One region of the Kocuria sediminis genome, then DNA from elsewhere that is predicted to be linked to it. Evidence: riboswitches for the same ligand, from Rfam matches in the RefSeq annotation. Region 1 holds a riboswitch; each other region holds the start of a gene.
The links. Region 1 has a riboswitch for cyclic di-AMP ahead of GMA12_RS16350 (C40 family peptidase). Riboswitches for the same ligand answer to the same signal wherever they lie in the genome.

Region 1 (5,311 bases):
TCGACGGTGTCGCGCAACAAGATCAGCGCCCGGGGCACGATCAGGGCGGCAATGAGCAGGGACACGAGCGCATCCGCCTGGGTCCACCCGGTGGTGGCGATGACGATCGCGGAGACGATCACCGCCACCGAGCCCAGCGCGTCATTGGCGACCTCCAGGAAGGCGGCCTTCATGTTCAGGTTCTCTCCCCGCCCCGAGGCCAGGATGACCAACCCGATGATGTTGCCGGCCAACCCGATCACCCCGAACCAGAGCATGGCCGAGGACTCGACTTCCGGGGGCTCCAGCAGCCGGCGCACCCCTTCGACGGCCACGAACCCGCCCACGGCCAGCAGTACGGATGCTTGTGCGGCTGCGGCCACGATTTCGGCGCGCTTGTAGCCCCAGGTGCGCTTGTCCGTGGCCGGCTTCAGCGCCAGGGTCGCGGCGATGAAAGCGATCAGCAATCCGGCCGAGTCGGTGAACATGTGCCCGGCATCGGCCAGCAGCGCCAGACTGCCCGAGATCATAGCACCGATGATCTCGGCGACCATGATCGTGGCGGTGATGAGGAAGACCACCGCCAGCTTGCCCCGCCGCCCGGTGGCGGCATGGGCGTGGTGGTGTTCCCCGCTCATGCCGGGACCTCCTGGACGGTGGCGTCATCAGCAAGGTCCTCGGCGGTGCACTCAGGGGTGCCGCACCGGCACACCGCCTCGACGGTGAGGATGGTGCCCAGCAGGTCCTCTAGGGCATGAGCCAGCTTCGGGTCCGAGAGCTCATAGCGCACATTGCGCCCGATCGGCACGCCCACGACCAACCCGCAGTCACGCAAGCAGGCCAGATGATTGGACAGGATCTGGCGACTCACCCCGATCCGAGCCGCCAGCTCCGAGGGCACCGCCGGGCCCTGCTGCAGCTGCAAGAGCACCGCGGCCCGAGTGGGATCGGCCAGTGCTTTGCCGAACCGGGACATCACCTCGACCGGGGACAAGATCCTCATGCCATAACCGTACAGCAGAATCTGTATCAAACGGGATGGGGGTCGAACGAGGCCCGGGCAACGTCCAGCTTGCGTTCCTACGGTATGGGCGGACGGGGATGCCGTCCGCCACTGCGGCATCCCCGTTCCCCGATCGCGCACCGCGCCCCCGGCGGGTCGTCCTGCCGCAGCGTCGCCCCTGCGTGGCAGGAGGGGGCCAATCCAGTTCAGCGGGAGTGCAGGCGTGGCCGCGGGTGCCCTATGGGTCGGCCGGCAAGGTCGCCTCCTGCCCCGTCCGTTGGCCACCGACTCACGCCACGGCAGGACCGTGACGCTGCTGTTCGTGGCTCCGACCACTGGCGCGGGGTACCTTGAAAGGCTTTCAGGTGTTGGTGCTTTCGAGGCACCCCGCACTGGGGGAATGGCTTCAGGAGGCGTGGCCACCGGCGTTGTGGCGAGACTCAGCGGTAGGTGTAGTACCCGTCGAGGGCCATGGCGTTGACGGAGTGAACGAAGGTCCCCTGGGTCGGGTTCAGCGCCGAGATCATCTTGCCGCCGCCGATGTAGATGCCGATGTGGTTGCCGCCGTTCTGGGACACCAGGTCACCAGGCTGCGGAGTGGTGGTCGGCGTGGCGGCGGCGATCTGCTGGAAGCTCGTGCGGGGCAGGTCGATGCCGTTCTGGGCGTAAACCCACTGGGTGAAGCCGGAGCAGTCCCAGGCGCCGAACGAGGTTCCACCCCAGACGTAGCCGCCCCCCACGCCCTGCTGGGCGGTGCCGACGATCCCGCCGGCGGCCGGGGTAATCGCGGTCGTGGTGGTGGACTGCGGGCTCACGGACGAGGCAGCCTGAACGGTCGGGGCCTGCGCAGCGGGGGCCTGATAGGTGTAGGAGGCCAGGTCGGCCATCGCGGAGGCCGGAGCCGCATAGGAAGTTCCACTGGCGGCGGGGATCTCGGCGTAGGCCTGGGCCGGGGCGATGGAGCCGACGATCGCGGCGCCGGCGGCGGCGGCGATCGTGGTGTTGCGCACGGCGTGAGAGGTGGTCTCGGCGCGGTGGCGGGCAGTGTTCTGCTTGAAAATAGCCATGGGTGTGTTCCTCCCTTTGCCTACGAGGTGAGCTGTCGGATTCGGGTGGGAGACACCCGGCCGCGGAGCGCGTGCGCTCTGAACGGCTTAACCCCAAGGCCCCGGATCATCGGGACCGGAAATGGTTCCCCCGCTTCTGCCAAGCAGTTTCTGTGCATGGGCCCCGGGCACCGGCAGAATTCGGCGATGTGCACGAGGGCGCCGACAGGATCAGCGGTCGGCACGCACCGAAGAGTACAAGATGATCACGAAACAATCACAGTCGGATTCGAGAATGTATAGAGATCATGAAGAAGAAGATCAAGATTTGATAAATCCCTAGAGTTTTATCGAATTTCTTCTGTGAATTTCCTGGAAATTATGGGAGGGCCTGAGGAGGCGCGTACTCAGTGGTGCTCCTAGCATCGCCACGGGTTCGCCGGGCACACATCACCCGGCGCCGCCGGGGCCTGCTGGCTCTAGGCTTCGCCGTCCTGATCCTGCTCGGGCCCACCCTGGGTTACTTCACCCTGCACCAGGCCGCGGACGCCCTGGCTCTGTCGGTCCTGGTGGTGACCGGTGGGGCGATGATCAGCATGGTGGCCGGAGAAATGCCCACCGAAGCCCCAATCGGGCTACCGGCGCGTAGGGCCCGCTTCTGCTCATCGGAGGATTGCGCGCTGTCCGCCGCGATTCCCGCCTACCCGGGCATCTGAGAAGCCGCACGCACCGGCGCCTGTCACGCGGTGCCGGTGCGTGCGGGCTGAATTTCAGTGGGCGCAGCAGGTGCAGGTGGCCCCGCATCCGCCACAGCCGTCGCTGTCACGTGTGCTGTCTTCGGCAGTGAGGACCGAGATCGGGGCGCAGCAGGCATCCCCGCGCCAAGCTTCCAGCCCTTCCTTCACGGCCACGGCGGCGATCACCAGGGCAGCCAGCGGATCGGCCCAGGACCAGCCCAGGGTGCTGTTGAGCACCAGGCCCACCAGGAGCACGGCCGAGAGGTAGGTGCACAGCAAGGTCTGCTTCGAGTCGGCCACCGCCGAAGCCGAGCCCAGTTCCCGGCCGGTGCGGCGTTCGAACCAGGACAGGAACGGCATGATCACCAGGCTCACGGCCGCCAGCACGATCCCCACCGGGGAGTGCTCGGGTTCGGCGGCCCCGGCCAGGGTGCGGATCGCGTCGATGGTGACGAAGGTGGCCAGCCCGAAGAAGGAGAGGGCGATCACCCGCATGGCCATCTTCTCCCGGCGGTGCGGGTCGGGGGCGGCGAACTGCCAGGCCACCGCGGCCGCCGAGAGGACCTCGACGATGGAGTCCAGGCCGAACCCGATCAGTGCCGAGGAGGACGCAATGCGCCCGGCGGTGATCGCGATGATCGCCTCGAGCACGTTGTAGGTGATGGTGCCGGCCACGATCCAGCGCACCCGCCGGTGCAGCACCGCTCGGCGGGCATCGGTGACGGGCTTAGGACCCAGGGTCAGAGAGGTCATGCGCAGGTGCATCCTTCCGGGGAGCAGCAGGTCGGGTCCACGGTGATGACCAGCTCCAGCAGGTCCCCCAGGGCCTCGCCCAGGCGGGGATCGGCCAGGGAGTACCAGGTGCTACGCCCTTCCGGGGTAGAGGCCACCAGCCCGCAGCCACGCAGGCAGGCCAGCTGATTGGACATCACCTGCTTGGAGACACCAAGGGATTGAGCCAGCTCCGAGGGCCGGGCCGGTCCTTCGCGCAGGGCCAGCAGGACCTGGGTGCGCGTCGCATCCGAGAGGGCATTACCCAGCCGGGACAGGGCCGAGGCATGTGTGAGGGTCACCGTGCTCATGCCCCAAAGGTACACGAACCTATGTACTGTCAGTGTCATGGCTCCACGGGGCGTTACCGGCTCACCGGCACGGTTGGGCCCCAGGCCGTTGTTGAGTTCACTTGTGCCGCCCTGGCCGGCACCGCTCTTGAAAGCTGGAAGGCCTGGACGGGCCCGTCCAATCGAGGAGGACGACGATGATGACTGACTTGGCCCCGGCCCTCGCGCTGGGCCTGTACCTGACCGGTCTGGTGGCCGCGTTCGGGGTGCGGTCCTGGATCCACCGGGCCCGCACCGGCTCCACTGGTTTCCGGGGCATCAGCGGGGCACCGGGGACGGCGGAGTGGTGGGGCGGGGTTCTGTTCGCCGTGGCCTTGGTCCTCGGTGCGGCCGGCCCCTCGCTGGCGCTCACCGGCTCCGTGACCGCACCCCGGTTGCCGGAGGTCATCGCGTGGGCCGGTCTGGTCATCACCGTCGGGGGGTTCGTCGGTGTGCTGGTCTCCCAGGCCGGCATGGGCGCTTCCTGGCGGATCGGGGTGGACGCCGCCGAACGCACCGAACTGGTGACCACCGAAGTTTTCGCGGTGATCCGCAACCCCGTCTTCACCGCGATGCTCACCACCTTGCTGGGACTGACCCTCCTGGTGCCCACCGTGGTGAGTGCAGCAGCGTGGCTGTGCCTGCTGCTGGCCGTCGAACTTCAGGTCCGTCTCGTCGAAGAGCCCTACCTGCTGGCCACCCATCCCCAGGACTACGGCTCCTACGCCGCTGGTGTCGGCCGGTTCCTGCCCGGCCTCGGCCGGCTGCAGCGCATTCCCCAAAGCGAGAGGAACTCCTGAAATAGGGCCCCCGGCCTACCGGTGGGGCGTCGAGGACACGGGATCCAAGGCGCGCAGGAAGACGAGGTCCCGGTTGGCGTCGTGTACTGGCGGATGTCGTGGCAACGTTTCTCCAGGGTTGGCTCCTCACTGTGGTGTCATGACCACCTCCGTGACAATCAAGGGCCCGTCCGTCGCACAGCGTCCTCGCAGCCGGTGGCGCTGGATGATGCCGGCGGCCTGTCTGTTGGTTCTCTTTGCGGTGCTCGCCCGTGGGGTGGCCGCCGAGGAGGCACCGAGCACCATGCTGGGAGCCTCCGGCTCTGTGCCTGGTGGACTGGCGCGCATCAATGGTGTGCTGCCCTATGCGCAGGTTGGTCCGCAACCGGGTGAGGTGCCTCCCGAACTCATCGGACCAGTGGCCGAGGGCAGTCACCGTGTGCAGGTCCTGCTGGAGATCACCGTGATGGAACCGGGGGGCCTCGAGTTCAATGCCGAGGATTATGCGGTGGAACGGTTGGGCGGGCGCCAGTCACAGCTGGCGTGGGCGTCCACGGGCCCGGTGTCCCTGCAGCAGGGCGAGATCCTGCAGGCGGAGCTGGTTTATGAGTTGCCGGATCAGGCCGTTGAGCTGGTTCTTGAGGGGCCCGGCAACGCCCGCTTGTCG
Region 2 (5,311 bases), on a different contig from region 1:
GCCCCGGAGGCCGCCGACGAGGAGCCGGTCGCGGCCGGCGGCGGGTCCGCTGCCGGGTCCGGCGCGCAGGCCGGGTCCGGGCCGTCGCCGGACGGCGAACGGCCCTGAGCGCCCCGCGGAGCGGCGTCGCGGCCGCGGGCGCGCCCGATCCCGCCCGGGGCGTGTTCCGGTCCTTCCGCTTCCGCAACTACCGCGTCTGGTTCCTGGGCGCCCTGGTGTCCAACATCGGCACGTGGATGCAGCGCACCGCCCAGTCGTGGCTGGTCTTCGACGAGCTCTCGGACCACGACGCCACCGCGATGGGCGTGGTGACCGCCCTGCAGTTCCTGCCCCAGCTCTTCCTGGCGCCCTGGGCGGGGGTGCTCGCCGACCGGCTGGACCGGCGCCGCCTGCTGCTGTGGACGCAGACGGCCATGGCCGCGCTCGCGGCGGGACTGGGCGCGGTCGTGCTGTCCGGGGTGGCGAGCCTGGGGCTCGTCTACGCCTTCGCCCTGGCCCTCGGCGTCGCCTCCACCCTGGACGCCCCCGTGCGCCAGACCTTCGTCTCGGAGATGGTCGACGACGACTACCTCTCCAACGCCGTGGCCCTGAACTCCACCTCGTTCAACGCGGCCCGGATGATCGGTCCCGCCGCCGCCGGCGTGCTCGTGGCGACGATCGGGTCCGGGTGGGTGTTCCTGCTCAACACGCTGACCTTCGGCGCCATGCTCGCCGCGATCCTCGCCATCCGTTCCGAGGAGCTGCGCGGGATGCCGCGCTCCGGGCGGGGGCGCGGGCAGATCCGGGAGGGGCTGGCCTACGTCGGCGGCCGTCCCGACATCGTGGCGGTGCTGGTGACGATCTTCCTCATCGGCACCTTCGGGCTGAACTTCGCCGTGTTCCTGGCCGCCATGGCCGGTCCTGAGTTCGGCCGCGGACCGGAGACCTTCGGGGTGCTCAACTCGATCCTCGCCGTGGGCACGGTGGCGGGCGCCCTGCTCTCGGCCCGCCGGCGCAGCGCCCGGCTGCGCTACGTCTACGGCGGCAGCGCCGTCTTCGCGCTCAGCTGCCTCGGGGCGGCCACGGCGCCCACCCTGACGGTGTTCGCGCTGTGGCTGGTCCCGTGCGGGCTGTCCTCCCTGACGATCATGACCACCGCCAACGCCTACGTGCAGTCGACCACCTCCCCGGTGATGCGCGGCCGGGTGATGAGCCTCTACATGGCCATCTTCATGGGCGGCACCCCGATCGGGGCGCCCGTGGTCGGGTGGATCACGGACGCCCTCGGGGCGCGGTGGGGCATGGGCGTGGCCGTGGCCGCCGGGCTCGGCGGGGCCCTGGTCGGCGCCCTGTTCTGGCTGCGGCTGCGCGCCCAGGGCCCCGCCACCGGGGCGGCGTCCTCGGGGGGAGCCCCCTAGCGTCCGCCGCCCGCCGCGCGCAGCCCGTCGACGACGTGGTCCACGCAGGCCAGCAGCCGCGCCACGTCGTCGGGCTCGATCGACACGAACGTGGCGATCCGCAGCTGGTTGCGCCCCAGCTTGCGGTAGGGCTCCACGTCCACCACGCCGTGGGCGCGCAGCACGGCGGCCACGGCGGCGGCGTCCACGGTCGAGTCGAAGTCCACCGTGGTGATCACCGTGGAGCGGTCCTGCGGGCGGGGCACGAAGGGGGCGGCGAAGGGGGAGGCCTCGGCCCAGGCGTAGACCAGGTCGGAGGACTCCTTCGTGCGGGCCGCCGCCCAGGCCATGCCGCCCCGGTCGTTGAGCCAGCGCAGCTGCTCGTCGAGCATCACGAGCGTGGCCAGCGCGGGGGTGTTGTAGGTCTGGTCCTTGCGCGAGTTCTCCAGGGCCGCGGTCAGCTTCAGGAAGTCGGGGACCCAGCGGCCCGAGGCGCCGATCCGCTCGATCCGCTCGATCGCGGCGGGGGAGAAGGCCCCCAGCCACAGCCCGCCGTCGGAGCCGAGGTTCTTCTGCGGGGAGAAGTAGTAGACGTCCGCCGCGGAGAGGTCCGCGGCCATTCCGCCCGCGGCCGAGGTGGCGTCGACCAGCACCAGCGCCTCGTCCGCGATGCCGGCGGGCCGCACCACGGGGGCGGCCACCCCGGTGGAGGTCTCGTTCTGGGGCCACGCGTAGACGTCCACGCCGTCCTCGGCCCGCGGCTCCGGCCGGGTGCCGGGCAGGGACTCCAGCACCGAGGAGGCCTCCAGGAACGGCGCGGCGCCGGTGGCCTGGGCGAACTTGGCGCCGAACTCGCCGAACACCAGGTGCTGGGCCTTCCGCTCGACCAGCCCGAAGACGGCGGCGTCCCAGAAGGCGGTGGCCCCGCCGAGCCCGAGCAGGACCTCGTGCCCCTCGGGGAGACCGAGGAACTGCGCCAGGCCCTCGCGCACCGAGCCCACGAGCTGCCGGACCGGTGCCTGCCGGTGGGAGGTCCCGAGCATCCCCGCCCCGGCCCGGGCGACGGCGTCGACCTGCTCCGGGCGGACCTTGGAGGGCCCGGCGCCGAACCGGCCGTCGGCGGGCAGCAGGTGCTGGGGGATGGTGACGTGTGCGGACAACGGGTGCTCCCTCATGACGGACGTGCGGCGGGCGGCGGGCGCGGCGGCCGCGCAGGGGCGTGCGCGGCGGGGCCCCGGCCCATTCTGCCCCACCCGGGACCGCCCCCCGCCGCCGGGGCGCGGTCCCCTCCGCGCCGGGGGCACGCGGACTAAGCTCGTGCGGGAAGACCGGACCGGGCGGGATCCCCGGGGACGGACGGCCGGACGAAGGATGACTGAGGCATGAGCGATCTGATCGACACGACGGAGATGTACCTGCGGACCGTGCTCGAGCTCGAGGAGGAGGGCATCACGCCCATGCGGGCGCGCATCGTCGAGCGCCTCGACCACTCCGGGCCGACCGTCTCGCAGACGGTGTCCCGGATGGAGCGCGACGGACTGCTGACGGTGGGATCCGACCGCTCCCTGGTGCTCACCGAGCTGGGCCGCGAACGAGCGGTGCAGGTGATGCGCAAGCACCGTCTGGCGGAGCGGCTGCTGGCCGACGTCATCGGACTGGACCTGGCTCAGGTCCACGACGAGGCGTGCCGCTGGGAGCACGTGATGAGCGAGCAGGTCGAGCGGCGCCTGGTGGACTTGCTGCACAGCCCCCGCTACTCCCCGTACGGCACGCCGATCCCGGGTCTGGCCGCACTGGGCGTCGGGGACAGCCCGACGGCGGCGGGGCACCCCTCCCTGCTCGAGGCCGCCCGCGCGGATCCGGAGGGGACGCACACCGTGGCGCTGCTGCCGGAGGTCGTGCAGGCCGACGCCGCGCTGCTGGGCGTGCTGAGCGACGTGGGCGTGCTCACCGGGGCCGTGGTCCGGGCCCGCGTGGAGGGCCAGCGGGTGCGGATCGAGGTGGCCGAGACCGGCCGGTCCGCGGAGATCGACCTGCGCACGGCCGGGGCCATCCGGGTCCTCGCCGCCTGAGCGCGCACCCGGCCGTCCCCCTGCGCGGGACCCGTCGCAGGGCACGTCGCGGGGTCCGGCCCGAGACCCGACCACCCTTGTGGGGACGTTCACAAGGCACTTTCGGCCAGTCCGGCCGGATGACGCCCCGTCCGCGGTGAACGCCCTGGTGAGCGGCCGTGTCCGGGGTGCCCTGACCCTCGCTCCACCGTGCGCCGGCGCATCGCACTGATAGCGGAGGGCGACACAATCCGCGGGTTTCCATTCCCTGTGCGATGCAATTCCGTGATCGTTCGTGATCAAAACGTGACACTTCCGTAACCGGTCATGTATTGTTCAACGCGTGCCGATCACTGGTCGGATCGGCGCCCTCGTGCACATCGCCGAATTCTGCCGGTGCCCGGGGCCCATGCACAGAAACTGCTTGGCAGAAGCGGGGGAACCATTTCCGGTCCCGATGATCCGGGGCCTTGGGGTTAAGTCGCCGGAGCGCACGCGCTCCGCGGCCGGGTGTCTCCCACCCGAATCCGACAGCTCACCTCGTAGGCAAAGGGAGGAACACACCCATGGCTATTTTCAAGCAGAACACTGCCCGCCACCGCGCCGAGACCACCTCTCACGCCGTGCGCAACACCACGATCGCCGCCGCAGCCGGCGCCGCGATCGTCGGCTCCATCGCCCCGGCCCAGGCCTACGCCGAGATCCCCGCGTCCTCCGGCGCCGCCTACTCGGCCCCGGCCCCGGCCGCCGCCTCGCTGGCTTCCTACACCTACGAGGCCCCCGTCGCCGCGCAGCCCGCGGCCCCGGCCTACCAGGCCCCCGCCCCCGCCGCGCAGCCGGCCGCCTCCACCGCCAGCGTGACCCCGCAGTCCAACGCCACGAGCGAGATCCCCGCGGCCGCCGGCGGCATCGTGGGCACCGCCCAGCAGGGCATCGGCTCCGGCTACGTCTACGGCGGCACCGCCTTCGGCGCCTGGGACTGCTCCGGCTTCACCCAGTGGGTCTTCGCCCAGAACGGCATCGACCTGCCCCGCACCACCTGGGCCCAGTTCGCCGCCGGCACCCCGGTGTCCACCCCGCAGCCCGGCGACCTCGTCTCCCAGAACGGCGGCGGTCACGTGGGCATCTACATCGGCGGCGGCAAGATGATCTCCGCGCTGAACCCGTCGCAGGGCACGCAGATCCACTCCGTCAACGCGATGCAGCTCGACGGCTACTACCGGATCGGCTGATCCGGCTCGTCCCCCGCGGCAGCCTCAGGGTCGCCGCGGGGGACACCCGGTCCTCCCCGGACCACCGCGACCCGCACTCCCGGGTCCGCCCCGCACCCCCGTCTCCTCGGGTGCTGTGCGCCCCGTCCCCCCGGACATCCCTCCTCCATTCCCCCGCCGTGCGCGGCCTTCCGCATCCGGAACGCCGCGCTGCCGGAGATCGCATCACCCCGCGCGCCCCCGCGCGGGGTGATCCGTGCTGTCACCGCAGTCTCCCGGCAGGTTCGCCCGGCCCTCCAGAAAGCCTGCTGAATCCCCCCATGACTCGTGACCTGAACTCCTCGACCGGCATCGGCTCCCTCCTCTCGGGCAAGGCCCGCACCGTGGCCGCCGTCGCCGCCTTCTCCGGCCTGGCGCTGGCCACCACCGTCTCCGCCCAGGAGGCACCGGCCCAGGAGGCCGCCGCCGACGCCCCGCTGTCCGCCGTGGCCGCTGCGACCCCCTCCGCCGCCCCCACCGTCTCCCTCGAGCCGGCCGCCCACATGACGAAGGCCCAGAAGGCGTCCGAGCAGAAGGCGGAGCAGAAGGCCGCGAAGAAGGCGGAGCAGAAGACGGCGGAGCCGGAGACCCGTGCGACCGTCCAGCAGCAGGCGGGGACGCCGACCGCGCAGCC
Region 3 (5,311 bases), on a different contig from region 1:
CCGGGAGGACCACGAGATCCGCCGCGGCCACCCGGTCCAGCCCGTGCTGGACGGCCACGTCGAAGCCGGCGATCGTGCGGACCGGCCGCCCGTCGGGGCTGCACACGGCGAAGTCCATCACCGGGAGCCCGTCCCCGGAGCGGTCGATCGCCCAGGCCTCGCAGGCCACCCCGAGCTCGAAGGGGGAGACCTCGTGGAACACGATGACGGCCACGTTGCTGATCATGGGTCCATGGTCCCACTCCTGTGGCAGAGAATCGATGGAACACAGGAAAATGCCATCACGCGAGGGTGTCGACGTCTGGTCCGGTGCGGGCCCGGACGCCCCATGCGACGGCGGATGACGTCCGGCAGCTGATCAGCGCGGTCCTGTCCTGACCGACGGCCGGCCCTGCTGCTCACCGATCGGTGTGGGCGGTCGTTGCCCGCCGAGCACGGCGAGCACGTTGTCCGCGGCGAGGACCGCCATCGCGGTGCGCGTCTCCACGGTGGCGGAGCCCAGGTGCGGCACCAGCACCACGTTGTCGAGCTCCAGCAGCTCGGGGTGCACCTGGGGCTCGTGCTCGAAGACGTCCAGTCCCGCACCCGCGATCCGGCCCTCGCGCAGCGCGGACGCGAGCGCCGCCTCGTCCACGATCGGCCCGCGCGCGGTGTTGACGAGGTACGCCGAGTCCTTCATCGCCGCCAGCTGCTCGGCGCCGATCAGGTGGCGCGTGGCGGGACCGTAGGGACAGTGCAGCGACACGACGTCGGAGACGGCCAGCAGCTCGTCGAGCTCGACCCGCCGGGCGCCCAGCTCGGCGGCGATCGCCGGATCGATCTCGCTGCGCGACTGGTAGACGATCTCCATGCCGAAGGCCTTGGCCCGGCGCGCGGTCGCCTGGCCGATGCCGCCCATGCCGACGACGCCGAGGGTCTTGCCCTGCAGGCTGCTGCCGAGCAGGAAGAACATGCCCCACTTCCAGGCCTGGCCGGAGCGGATGAGCCGTTCCCCCTCGCCGAGCCGGCGGGTCGCCATGAGGATGAGGCCGAGCGCGATGTCGGCGGTGGCCTCCGTGAGCACCCCGGGGGTGTTGGTGGCCACGACGCCGCGCTCGGTGCAGGCCAGCACGTCGATGTTGTCGTAGCCGACGGCGACGTTCGCGACCACTTTCAGCTGCGGGCCGGCGGCGTCGAGCAGCTCGGCGTCGATGCGCTCGGTGAGCAGGCTCACCACGGCGTCGGCGCCGGCCACGCGCCGCAGGAGCTCCTCGCGGCCGATCGACTCCGGGCCCGGCCAGGCGTCGACCTCGTGCTCGGCGCGGAGCTTCTCGATCGCGGCGTCGGGCACCCGTCCCGTGACGACGACCCGGCTCATGCCGACTCGATCCACTGGCGCAGGCGGTCGAGGCCGACGCGGATGTCGTCGACGTCGATGCCCGAGTAGGCGAGCCGGATGTACTGTCGCTCCTCGCCCGGTTGGCGTCGGCCGAAGTGCTCCCGCGTGCAGAAGGACACGCCGGTCTGCTGCAGGGCCGCCGTGGCGAAGTCGCCGACTTCGGTGCAGCCCATGCGCTCCATGGCGGCGGTGACGTCGGGGAACAGGTAGAACGTCGAGTGCGGGACGGCCACGTGCATGCCGGGCGTGGCGTTCACCAGCTCACAGGCGGCGTCCCGGCGCTCGCGCAGGACGTCGAGCATCTGCTGCACGGGTTCCTGGGGGCCGCGGAGGGCTTCGATGCCGGCCCACTGCACGTAGTGGGTGGTGCACGACTCGTCGTTGGTGTTGAGCGTGCTGAGCACCTTGGCGATCTCGGGCGGTGCGACGGCGCAGCCGAGGCGTGAGCCGGTCATGGCGAACTTCTTGCTGAACGTGTAGAGGATGACGGTGCGCTCGGCCATGCCGGGCAGTGACGCGATCGAGTTCGAGACCCCCTCGTAGCGCGTCTCGAAGTAGGCCTCGTCGGAGAGCACCCAGAGGTTGTGCTCCTGGGCAAGCTGCGCGACGGCCTCGCGCTCGGCCGCCGTCGACTCGGCCGAGATGGGGTTCTGCAGGTCGTTGTAGATGATGGCGACCGTGTGCGGGGTGATCGAGGCGCGCACCTGGTCGAGGTCGATCGCGAAGCCGCTCTCCGTGGGGAGATAGCGGTACGGCACGGACGTGCCCCCGAGGTACTCGATCTGCGACTCGTAGATCGGGAAGCCGGGGTTCGGGTAGAGCACCTCCTGGCCGGGGTTCATGACCGCCTGCAGGAACTTCGTGATGACGGGCTTGCCGCCGGGCATCACGACGATGTTGTCGGGGGTGAGGCCGATGCCGCGACGCGAGCCGATGTCCTCGGCGAGGGCCTCCCGCAGCTGCGGAATGCCGGGGCCGGGGCAGTAGCCCGTGTAGCCGTCGGCGATAGCCCGGTTCATGGCCTCGACGATGTGCGGGGCCGTCGGGATGTTGATGTCGCCGAGGTGGAAGGGGTACACGCGGTTCCCCTGTGCCTTCCAGGCGGCCGCGGCCTGGGCGACGCTGAAGGCCGTTTCGGTCCCCAGCCGGTCGAGCCGGTGTGCGAGTTGCCGCATGCTGTTCCACTCCTCGTCGAGTCGGCGATCGATCCACTGCTGGATCCGCACTGAGCATACGACTCATATATCAGTCTGGGAAGAGTAGTCCCGGAGGGATGTCCCCGTCGGTCCAGTCGCGGGGTGTCCCGCATCCAGAGGTTGTGCCCGTGGAGCGCGGAAGTGCGGTTCCCGCCGGGACGGCCGGGAACCGCACTTCCCCCTCACGGGCCTGGGGTCAGCGCACGCGGATGTAGACGGGACCCGAGCCGACGTTAACGGTCTGGATGACCGTCTGGTTGCCGTTCCAGCCGCCGTGGACGGCCTTGCCGCCGCCGATGTACACGGCGATGTGGGCGAAGCCCATGCCGCCGTTGGCGTAGTAGACCAGGTCACCGGGCTGGGCCTGGGCGGCGGAGACCCGGGTGCCGAGGTTCAGGTAGGAGACCGGCCACCCGTGGTGGTTGATCCCGGCCGCGCGCAGGGACTTGGTGACCAGGGAGGTGCAGTCCTGCGTCACGCCGAGCTGGCTCCTGGCGGCGGCGGCGATGGTCGCAGCCTTGCCGGACTGGGACTGGATGCTGAGGAGCTGCTGGGGGGCTGCGGCCGGGGCGGCCTGGGCCGGGGCCACGCTGCCGAGCGCCATGGCGCCGGCGGCGACCGCCAGGGTCGCCGTGCGCCCCAGGGGGAACGAGCGCTGGGCGCGGTGGCGGGGCGTGCGGGAGTGGAAGATGGGCATGAGTGATGTCCTCCCTCTTGCCTGCGAGGTGAGCTGTCGGATGCGGGTGGGAGACACCCGGTCGCAGGGTGGAGGCCCTGGCGACTTAACCCCTAGGTCCCGGGGGAGGGGCCGTTTCTGGTTCCCCCGCTTCTGCCGAGCGATGTGTTCAGGGGGCCCCGGGCACCGGCAGAATTCGGCGATGTGCACGGGGGTGCCGATCAGTGGGGGAATCGGCACGGAGAGAAAACTAATCGAAAAGTAACGAGAAAGTCTCGTTTTGATCACGGGCGCGTCTCGGAATCTGTTGCGATTCGGTTGTGGGCCTTCGCGCTCGCGCGAAGTTGCGTGGTGAGGGGTGCCGACGGGGATCCTCCAGGAGGCGCATCTCAGGACAAAAGTGGGCTTGACCTGGGGCTCTGTTCCATTCGTGTCCGCCGGAGAGTCCGCCCCTGCCCTGGGGCGGGGTGTCCGGGGTGACACGCGCGTTATGGCGCGAGAAACCGCGGGGAATGCTTCGCGGAGCATTAGGCAGCCAGCGTGAGCGGCACCTTGGTGGGGGCGGAAAGGACGACCTTTTAGTGGGCCCCAGGGTTCACACGGGAATTCGCTAAAAGAAAATATTGCGTTAGTAATGACCGCCCGGGGGAGGGGGGCGGTTTTTCGCGGACGCTTCCGGCGTGCCGGCCCTATCGCCCGTCCTCGTCGACCTCGGCGGCGTCGAGCAGGTCGTCCAGGACCCGATCGAGTCGGGCCACGAGGGAGAGGTGCCCCTCGCGCTCCAGCAGGTGCGCCCGGGCGCCCGGCACGTGCGCGGCGAGCCACTCCCCGTGGGTCACCGGGACGGCGCGGTCCTCCCGGCCGTGCCAGATCCGTGTCGGCACGGCGATCTCCTCCACGGCGAAGCCCCACGCGCGGTCCACCGCGAGGTCGTCGTCGCGCCAGCCCACGATGCCCTGGCGCAGGGAGTGCTCGGCCGCGCCCATGACGTAGTCGGCGAAGTCCCCGGTCATCACCGCCCGGTCCACCGGCGGGAGCATGGCGCGCAGCAGCTCGACGACGTCGCCATCCGGCGCCGAGGCGGCCGCGGTCATGGCCTGCACCTGTTCCGCGAGGTAGGCCTCGAGCGCCCGGCGTCCCTGCCGGGCGGCGGTGAACTCGGCCGCGCTGTCCTCGTCCATCCCGGCGACCGGGTCCAGTCCCTCGGCGCGCGGCGGGGCGTAGCCGGCCAGGGAGGCGACCGCGCGGCAGCGGCCGGGCAGCAGCGCGCCGCAGGCCAGGGCGCGCGGGCCGCCGCTGGACCAGCCCAGGGCGAGGAATTCCTCCGCACCCAGCTCGTCCAGGACGCACCGGGTGTCGGCCACGGCGCCGGCCACCGTGCCGGGGGCCGTCTGCTCCGGGAGCGGGTCCGAGGCGCCGTAGCCGGGACGCGAGACGGTGAGCACCTGGAGCCCGCGGTCCGCGGCCGCGCGCTCGAGCGGCCCGAACGGGACCGCGGCGCTGGGCGCGCCGTGGTGGAAGACGACCGGCAGGCCGCCGGGCGGGCCGGTGAGCCGGAACTCCAGGCGGCGCCCGTCCGGCGCGGTGACGCTGCGGTTGCCCTGGTCCTCCGAAAGTGTGCTCATGCCGTCCCCGCTCTTTGGTGGCCGCCGTTGTGCCGCTGTGGCGACTGGTGGCCCTCACGCTAGGACTCGGCAGTGCCCGGGACCAGGGCGGCGGCGGCATGTGACGGGTCGGCGCCGGGTGCGACGGCAGTGCGGTCCGCTCGGCGTGGGTGTCCTGCTCCACCGCTCGGCCGAGCTCGTCACGACCGCTGGCTGTGTCACCCGCAGCGTCGTCGTGATCCGGTGCTCCGCGGGACCTCGCCGCTACCCGGTCCGGCGCTTCCTTTCCATGCGGCCTACGCCAGCGGCGCCCGCCCCGGGCCCGATCGGCCGGCGAAGGCCTGGACGATGTCCAGCCAGGCGTCGGCGTCGGGGCCCTCCGCGACGAGGCTCCCGTCCTGGCGGTGCCGCCGCCGGGTCGCGAGCAGGGCGAAGTCCAGGGCCGCGCCGTGGACGC
Region 4 (5,311 bases), on a different contig from region 1:
AGTCCTCACCGGCCTCCACGGCCGAGAGTTCCTCGATCATCGTCTGGGTTTCCTCCTCCAGGACCTTCATCTCTTCCTGGGCTTCCTCGGGGGCTTGGGCCATGGCCTCCTCGGGAGTCAGCCCGTACCACTCCTCCAACCACCGGGTGAACTGGTCGATCTGGTGCTGCTGGTTGGCGATGATGTTCTCCGCGTGCGTGCGGATGTCCGGGCTGACCCCGCGCTCGAGCTCCAGTTCGGACATCTCGATCGCGGCCTGGTGATGCGGAATGATTTCGGCCAGGAACGTGATTTCCAGCTGCTCGCCCTCCAGCCCGGCCAGGGTCTCACCGAAGTCGTAGGCGGTCGGGGAGGTCGGATCCGGCTGGAGCATCTCCACCGTGGACGGGTCCTGGGCGGGGGACGCGACCGGGGTACTCCCCGGCCCGTGGGCCAGGGCCGGAGCGGTGGCCCCGCCCAGCAGGGCGGTCGCAAGAACAACGGTGGAGGCGGCGGCCGTAGTGCGGCGGCCAAGGAACTGGGTGGAACGCATGATGATGTCTCTTTTCCACGATGAAGAAGCTCGACCCCGATGTGCCGGCCTCGGCAATCCGCCCGTGCCCGACGTGCGCCCAAGCCGCGCGGGTAGAGCTGTACTGAACAGGGAGCGGGGGAAGAGGAAACCCGCCTCCGGGCGGGCCCGATCAGCCCATCAGGATCCTCTTTCACCGACGGAGACCCGTCACGGGTATCCGCCGGTCAGCGTCTGAGCCTGCAGAAAAGGCCAAGTTCCCGCGGAAGCCGCTCTCCACGGAACCCCCGGTAGGGGGCCATCACCCAGGCGGCGGGTGCGTCATGGCGGTGGCCCCCTCCGCAGAGGAGATCCGGCCCGTGACGCCGATCCCGGTGGCCACGGGTGTCCTCACCGCCCCCGCCGCCCGGGTGATGGGTCTGTGGGAGGCGAGACTCAGCCCAGGGAGGCGACCAGTTCGGCGCAGGCGGCCTCGCACCGCCGGCAGGCCTCGGCACAAATCCGGCAGTGCTCGTGCATGGACGCGTGCTGCTCGCACTCATCTGCACACGCCTTGCAGGCCATCTGGCAGGCCTTGATCGCATCCAAGGTGATGTTCGCGTCGTAGCCGGTGTGCCGCGAGAGCACACGTCCGGTGGCCTCGCACAGGTCCGCGCAGTCGAGGTTGGTGCGGATGCACTTGGTCAGCTCGGCGACCATGTCCTCGGACAGGCAGGCATCCGCGCAGGCGGTACAGGTCTGGGCGCACTGGAAACAGGCCTGGATACAGGCGGCCAGCTTCCCCTTGTCCACCCCGCCGAGGTCCTTCGGGTAGGCCTCCAGCATCGCACTCACGTGATGGGTCATGGCTTGCTCCTTCGTCGGCTTCCTCGAGGAGACGAACCAGCCGGAACCAGCCCGCCATACCATCGACAGTAAACTGCCTTTTCCGTGTGGCGCGCCCCAAATTCTTGAAGATTTGATGAAGATCCAGGCCACAGTGGCGCACAGCGCTACTCCCTCGGGCGGCCTTCTCCGCCGGGGATCCGGGCAATTATGGAGTTTTCATGAAGAAATCGCGCTGCGCGGCCCAGAACGGCATCCCCGAAACTTCTCAATCTGAAGGAAAGCTCAAGGAATCCTCAAAGTCTTCTCCGTGCCACCCCTCGTGATACTGAAGGCCGCCCACGACCCAAAACCCCCTCGCCCTGGGGGGTGGTGTCCATGCAGGGCCGTGCACTGACGCCATTTCCCCTAGTCACACGGCATTGGATGCGACGCCAGTCGTGATGCGGAGCCACAGGAGCGACGAACCCACGGCTTCTGGGCCGGGCCTTTTCAGAGTCGGCAGCCAAAGCTTTCAGACCCGGCCGAAGAAAGAATCCGGGCCGTGATCTAAACGTGACACTTTCGTTATGAGTGGGCTACTGTCCACTGCGTGCCGCTGATTGATCCGGTCGGCGCCCTCGTGCACATCGCCGAATTCTGCCGGTGCTCGGGGTTCCTGAAGAGAAATCGCTTGGCAGAAGCGGGGGAACCATTTTCGGTCCTGGGGTCCGGGACCTAGGGGTTAAGTCACCCGGAACGCATGCGTCCGGGGCGGCCGGGTGTCTCCCACCCGCATCCGACAGCTCACCTCGTAGGCAAAGGGAGGAACACACCCCATGACCATTTTTAAGCGCCGTACTGCCCGCCACCGCGCCGAGACCACCTCGCCCCTGGTGCGTACCACCACGGTCGCGGCTGCCGCAGGTGCGGCAGTGATCGGCTCCATCGCCCCGGCTCAGGCCTACGCCGAGGTCCCGACGGACACCGCCACTGCCTACTCGGCCCCCGCGTCCGCTCTGGCGGCCTACTCTTCGACAGCCCCCCGGGCCGTCGTTGCCCCCCAGGCCGTCTCCCCCCAGGCCTCGGCGGCTCCTGAGCAGAGCGCTTCGACCGCGACGGTGTCCACCCAGTCGACGGATATCACCGAGATCACCGGCGCGTCCGGGATTGTGGGCACCGCGATGCAGGGCGCCGGCACCGGCTACGTCTGGGGCGGGACCGCCTTCGGCGCCTGGGACTGCTCCGGATTCACGAAGTGGGCCTACGCCCAGAACGGCATCGAGATCCCCCGCACCAGCTTCCAGCAGATCGCCGCGGCCACCCCCACGACCAACCCGCAGCCCGGAGACCTCGTCTCCCAGAACGGCGGGGCCCACATCGGCATCTACATCGGCGGGGGCAAAATGATCTCCGCCCTGAACCCCGCCCAGGGCACCTTCGTCCACTCCGTCAACGCCATGCCGGTGGACGGGTACTACACCTACCGCTGACCCGGTGCGCCCTCCGCAACGGCCTGAGTCGCTGCGGAGGGCCCCGGTCGTTGCAGCTGCTGATCCAGGGAATTCCTGCCTCGCGAGTGAGTTTTTCCTCCCCTGCAGACACCCCACCGTTCCTCCACTTCTCCGCCGTGCGCGGTGCTCCTGATCCGGGGCCCGCTCTGCCGGACCCCGCGACATCTTGCGCCCCCGAGCGGGGTGCTCCGTGCTGTCACCGCACCGTTCCGGCAGATCCGCCCGGCCCGCCAGAAAGCCTGCACAACTCCTCATGACTCGTGACCTGACCTCCCCCAACGGCATCACCTCCCTCCTCACCGGCAAGGCCCGCACCGTGGCCGCCGTCGCCGCCTTCTCCGGCCTGGCCCTGGCCACCACCGTCTCGGTGCAGGCCACCCCGGCCCCGGATGCCTCCGCTGAGGCTCCGCTGTCGGCCGTCGCTGCCGCCACCCCCACCGCAGCGCCCACCCCGTCCCTGGAGCCGGTCGCCCACGTGACCACAGCCGAGAAGCAGACCGACCAGAAGACCGAGCAGAAGAAGGCCGAGCATAAGAAGACCGAGCAGAAGCTCGATGTTCCGGCCGTTGTGGCACCCGGTGGGGCCGTTCCGGCGCCGGCCGCCACGCCCGTTTCGGCCAACGCACCGGCCAACACACTCGCCGCGAAGCCAGTTGTCCAAGAAGCAGCTATTCAAGAACCAGTCGTCCAGACGGTCCCGGAGCCTGTCACCGAGCCTGCCCCGGTGGCGGTTCCCGCCCGGGAACCAGCCGCGCAGGCTGGCCCGAGGACCGCCGTCGCTTCTGCCCCAAAGCCAGCTACGCCGGCCGCTCCGTCCGCTGAGCGCACGGTCACCTCGCTGAGCTCGCCCTCCGGCAAGAGCGCGACCATCGCCTCCGCTGCCATGGGACAACTAGGCACCGGTCAAGACTGCACCGCAGCGGTGAGCAACGCCCTGCGGGCGGCCGGGATCAACTTCCGCGGGTGGCCGGCTGATTACTTCACGCTCGGCACCCGGGTCTCCGCCGGCCAGGCCCAGCCCGGCGATCTCGTCTACTACGCCGATGGCGGCATGGGCACAGCCCACATCGGCGTCTACATCGGCGGCGGCAAGGCCGTCCACGGCGGCTGGAACGGTGGCAGCACCGTCGTCGACAGCGTCAACGTGGGCACCGGCCCGGTCTACATCCGCGTGCGCTGACCGCACGCAAACACCGATTCCGGGTGCGCGGTTCCTGGCCGGCCAGACAGGTTCCGCGCCCCCGGGATCCACGCCTGGGGGCACTTTTAGGTATCAAGGCAGCCGGCCGTTGTCGTGCCGGCATCCCGGGTGCATCCCACTGGAGTTGTCTGCGCTCAACCGCCTTGATGTCGACGATGACCCCATTCGATGTAGAGCTGGGAAGGCTGCGGTGTTCTTCGGATGACAAGACCCGGCACAGTCCCTGACCACCCTCCAGCGGCCAACGCCCTCAGCTCCGATGACCCTGGAGAAGATGACCCTGGAGAAGTCGGCCCCTCGTTGAAGGGGGGGCGGGCCGGGATCCGGGGCGGGATGCACCGGGAACCGTTGGCGTGGCGACGTTGCGAGATGCCGCCCCGCCGTTGGACGCCGTTTTCCCGGGCAGCGTGCATGAATAACTCATATCCTTCCGGCTCTGCCGCAGACTGGGCTTCAGGACAGGTCCACCGCGCCCACCAACGCAGATTTGCGGTCGATGGCCGCGGGGCAGGCTGTGGCGCCGTTCCATGGCCAGGCTTTTGCTCCTGCCCGGCTCTGGCCGGTGGGACCACGGCCGGATGCCCTCGTCCTGACCGATGTGTGGCGGAAGGAGCGATATGTGCACCTGGACGGTGGCAGCGGCACTGAGAACCTCCGTCCATGTGGAAGGTTCCGTGGCCCCGTCCCTGGTGCCGGCCCTCGCGGTCCACGACGGTGTCGGACGCGACGGCCCAGGAGGCGTTTGTCTCACCATGCACGTGGAGGCAGGTACCAGCGCTACGTCCCATGTCGCGGCGCTGTCCGCTCTGGCGACCGATGTACTGCCGTGGGTGGCCGGAGCAGAGCTAGTGGATCTATGGGTGTCTGCCCACGCGCAGCGTTCGCTGGATCTCAGGGCACTCCTTCCCGGCCAGCCCACCACGACCTCCCGGCATCACCCTGCCCCTACTCCTGGTCTCCCGCTGTGTCCGCGTGAACGAGGCCGGGGTGCTTCCGGCCCGCGGGCTGAGAAGCCCGAGGCGCCGGATCCATGACGTCACCGGCACCAGGGCCGGGCGAGACGTCTCGTCACCGGCACGTCGGCCATACTGCACCGGCCGGACCACCTCACGCCCGGAGCCGCACGCACGGCCCCACCCACTGATCAAGGAGCCCCCATGCCCACGCCCCCGACCGGCCGGATCCTGGTGGTCGATGACGAGACCGACCTGGCGCAGCTCGTGGCGGAGTATCTGCGCAAGGCCGGGTTGGAGGTCGCCGTGCGTCACGACGGCACCGAAG

Region 2: linked by a shared signal. The riboswitch ahead of GMA12_RS05420 (C40 family peptidase) and the one ahead of GMA12_RS16350 (C40 family peptidase) in region 1 are both predicted to bind cyclic di-AMP.
Region 3: linked by a shared signal. The riboswitch ahead of GMA12_RS09805 (NlpC/P60 family protein) and the one ahead of GMA12_RS16350 (C40 family peptidase) in region 1 are both predicted to bind cyclic di-AMP.
Region 4: linked by a shared signal. The riboswitch ahead of GMA12_RS17250 (C40 family peptidase) and the one ahead of GMA12_RS16350 (C40 family peptidase) in region 1 are both predicted to bind cyclic di-AMP.

What each region holds. Positions count from the first base shown of each region.
Region 1 covers NZ_WOGU01000017.1:42,330-47,640, forward strand. The annotation lists gene GMA12_RS16340 (cation diffusion facilitator family transporter) at 1-617, opposite strand, end outside; gene GMA12_RS16345 (ArsR/SmtB family transcription factor) at 614-982, opposite strand; gene GMA12_RS16350 (C40 family peptidase) at 1,423-2,049, opposite strand; cyclic di-AMP (ydaO/yuaA leader) riboswitch at 2,055-2,245, opposite strand; gene GMA12_RS16355 (hypothetical protein) at 2,439-2,744, shown strand; gene GMA12_RS16360 (cation efflux transmembrane domain-containing protein) at 2,799-3,518, opposite strand; gene GMA12_RS16365 (ArsR/SmtB family transcription factor) at 3,515-3,847, opposite strand; gene GMA12_RS16370 (methyltransferase family protein) at 4,024-4,665, shown strand; gene GMA12_RS16375 (hypothetical protein) at 4,805-5,311, shown strand, end outside.
Region 2 covers NZ_WOGU01000003.1:246,803-252,113, reverse strand. The annotation lists gene GMA12_RS05440 (DUF3027 domain-containing protein) at 1-108, shown strand, start outside; gene GMA12_RS05435 (MFS transporter) at 162-1,397, shown strand; gene serC (phosphoserine transaminase) at 1,394-2,536, opposite strand; gene GMA12_RS05425 (metal-dependent transcriptional regulator) at 2,759-3,448, shown strand; cyclic di-AMP (ydaO/yuaA leader) riboswitch at 3,799-3,988, shown strand; gene GMA12_RS05420 (C40 family peptidase) at 3,994-4,659, shown strand; gene GMA12_RS05415 (C40 family peptidase) at 4,959-5,311, shown strand, end outside.
Region 3 covers NZ_WOGU01000007.1:93,463-98,773, reverse strand. The annotation lists gene GMA12_RS09820 (helix-turn-helix domain-containing protein) at 1-226, opposite strand, end outside; gene GMA12_RS09815 (2-hydroxyacid dehydrogenase) at 359-1,357, opposite strand; gene GMA12_RS09810 (pyridoxal phosphate-dependent aminotransferase) at 1,354-2,553, opposite strand; gene GMA12_RS09805 (NlpC/P60 family protein) at 2,771-3,271, opposite strand; cyclic di-AMP (ydaO/yuaA leader) riboswitch at 3,277-3,462, opposite strand; gene GMA12_RS09800 (alpha/beta fold hydrolase) at 3,940-4,875, opposite strand; gene GMA12_RS09795 (TIGR03084 family metal-binding protein) at 5,151-5,311, opposite strand, start outside.
Region 4 covers NZ_WOGU01000022.1:17,143-22,453, forward strand. The annotation lists gene GMA12_RS17240 (DUF305 domain-containing protein) at 1-532, opposite strand, end outside; gene GMA12_RS17245 (four-helix bundle copper-binding protein) at 947-1,357, opposite strand; cyclic di-AMP (ydaO/yuaA leader) riboswitch at 1,957-2,148, shown strand; gene GMA12_RS17250 (C40 family peptidase) at 2,155-2,808, shown strand; gene GMA12_RS17255 (C40 family peptidase) at 3,083-4,009, shown strand; gene GMA12_RS17260 (response regulator) at 5,188-5,311, shown strand, end outside.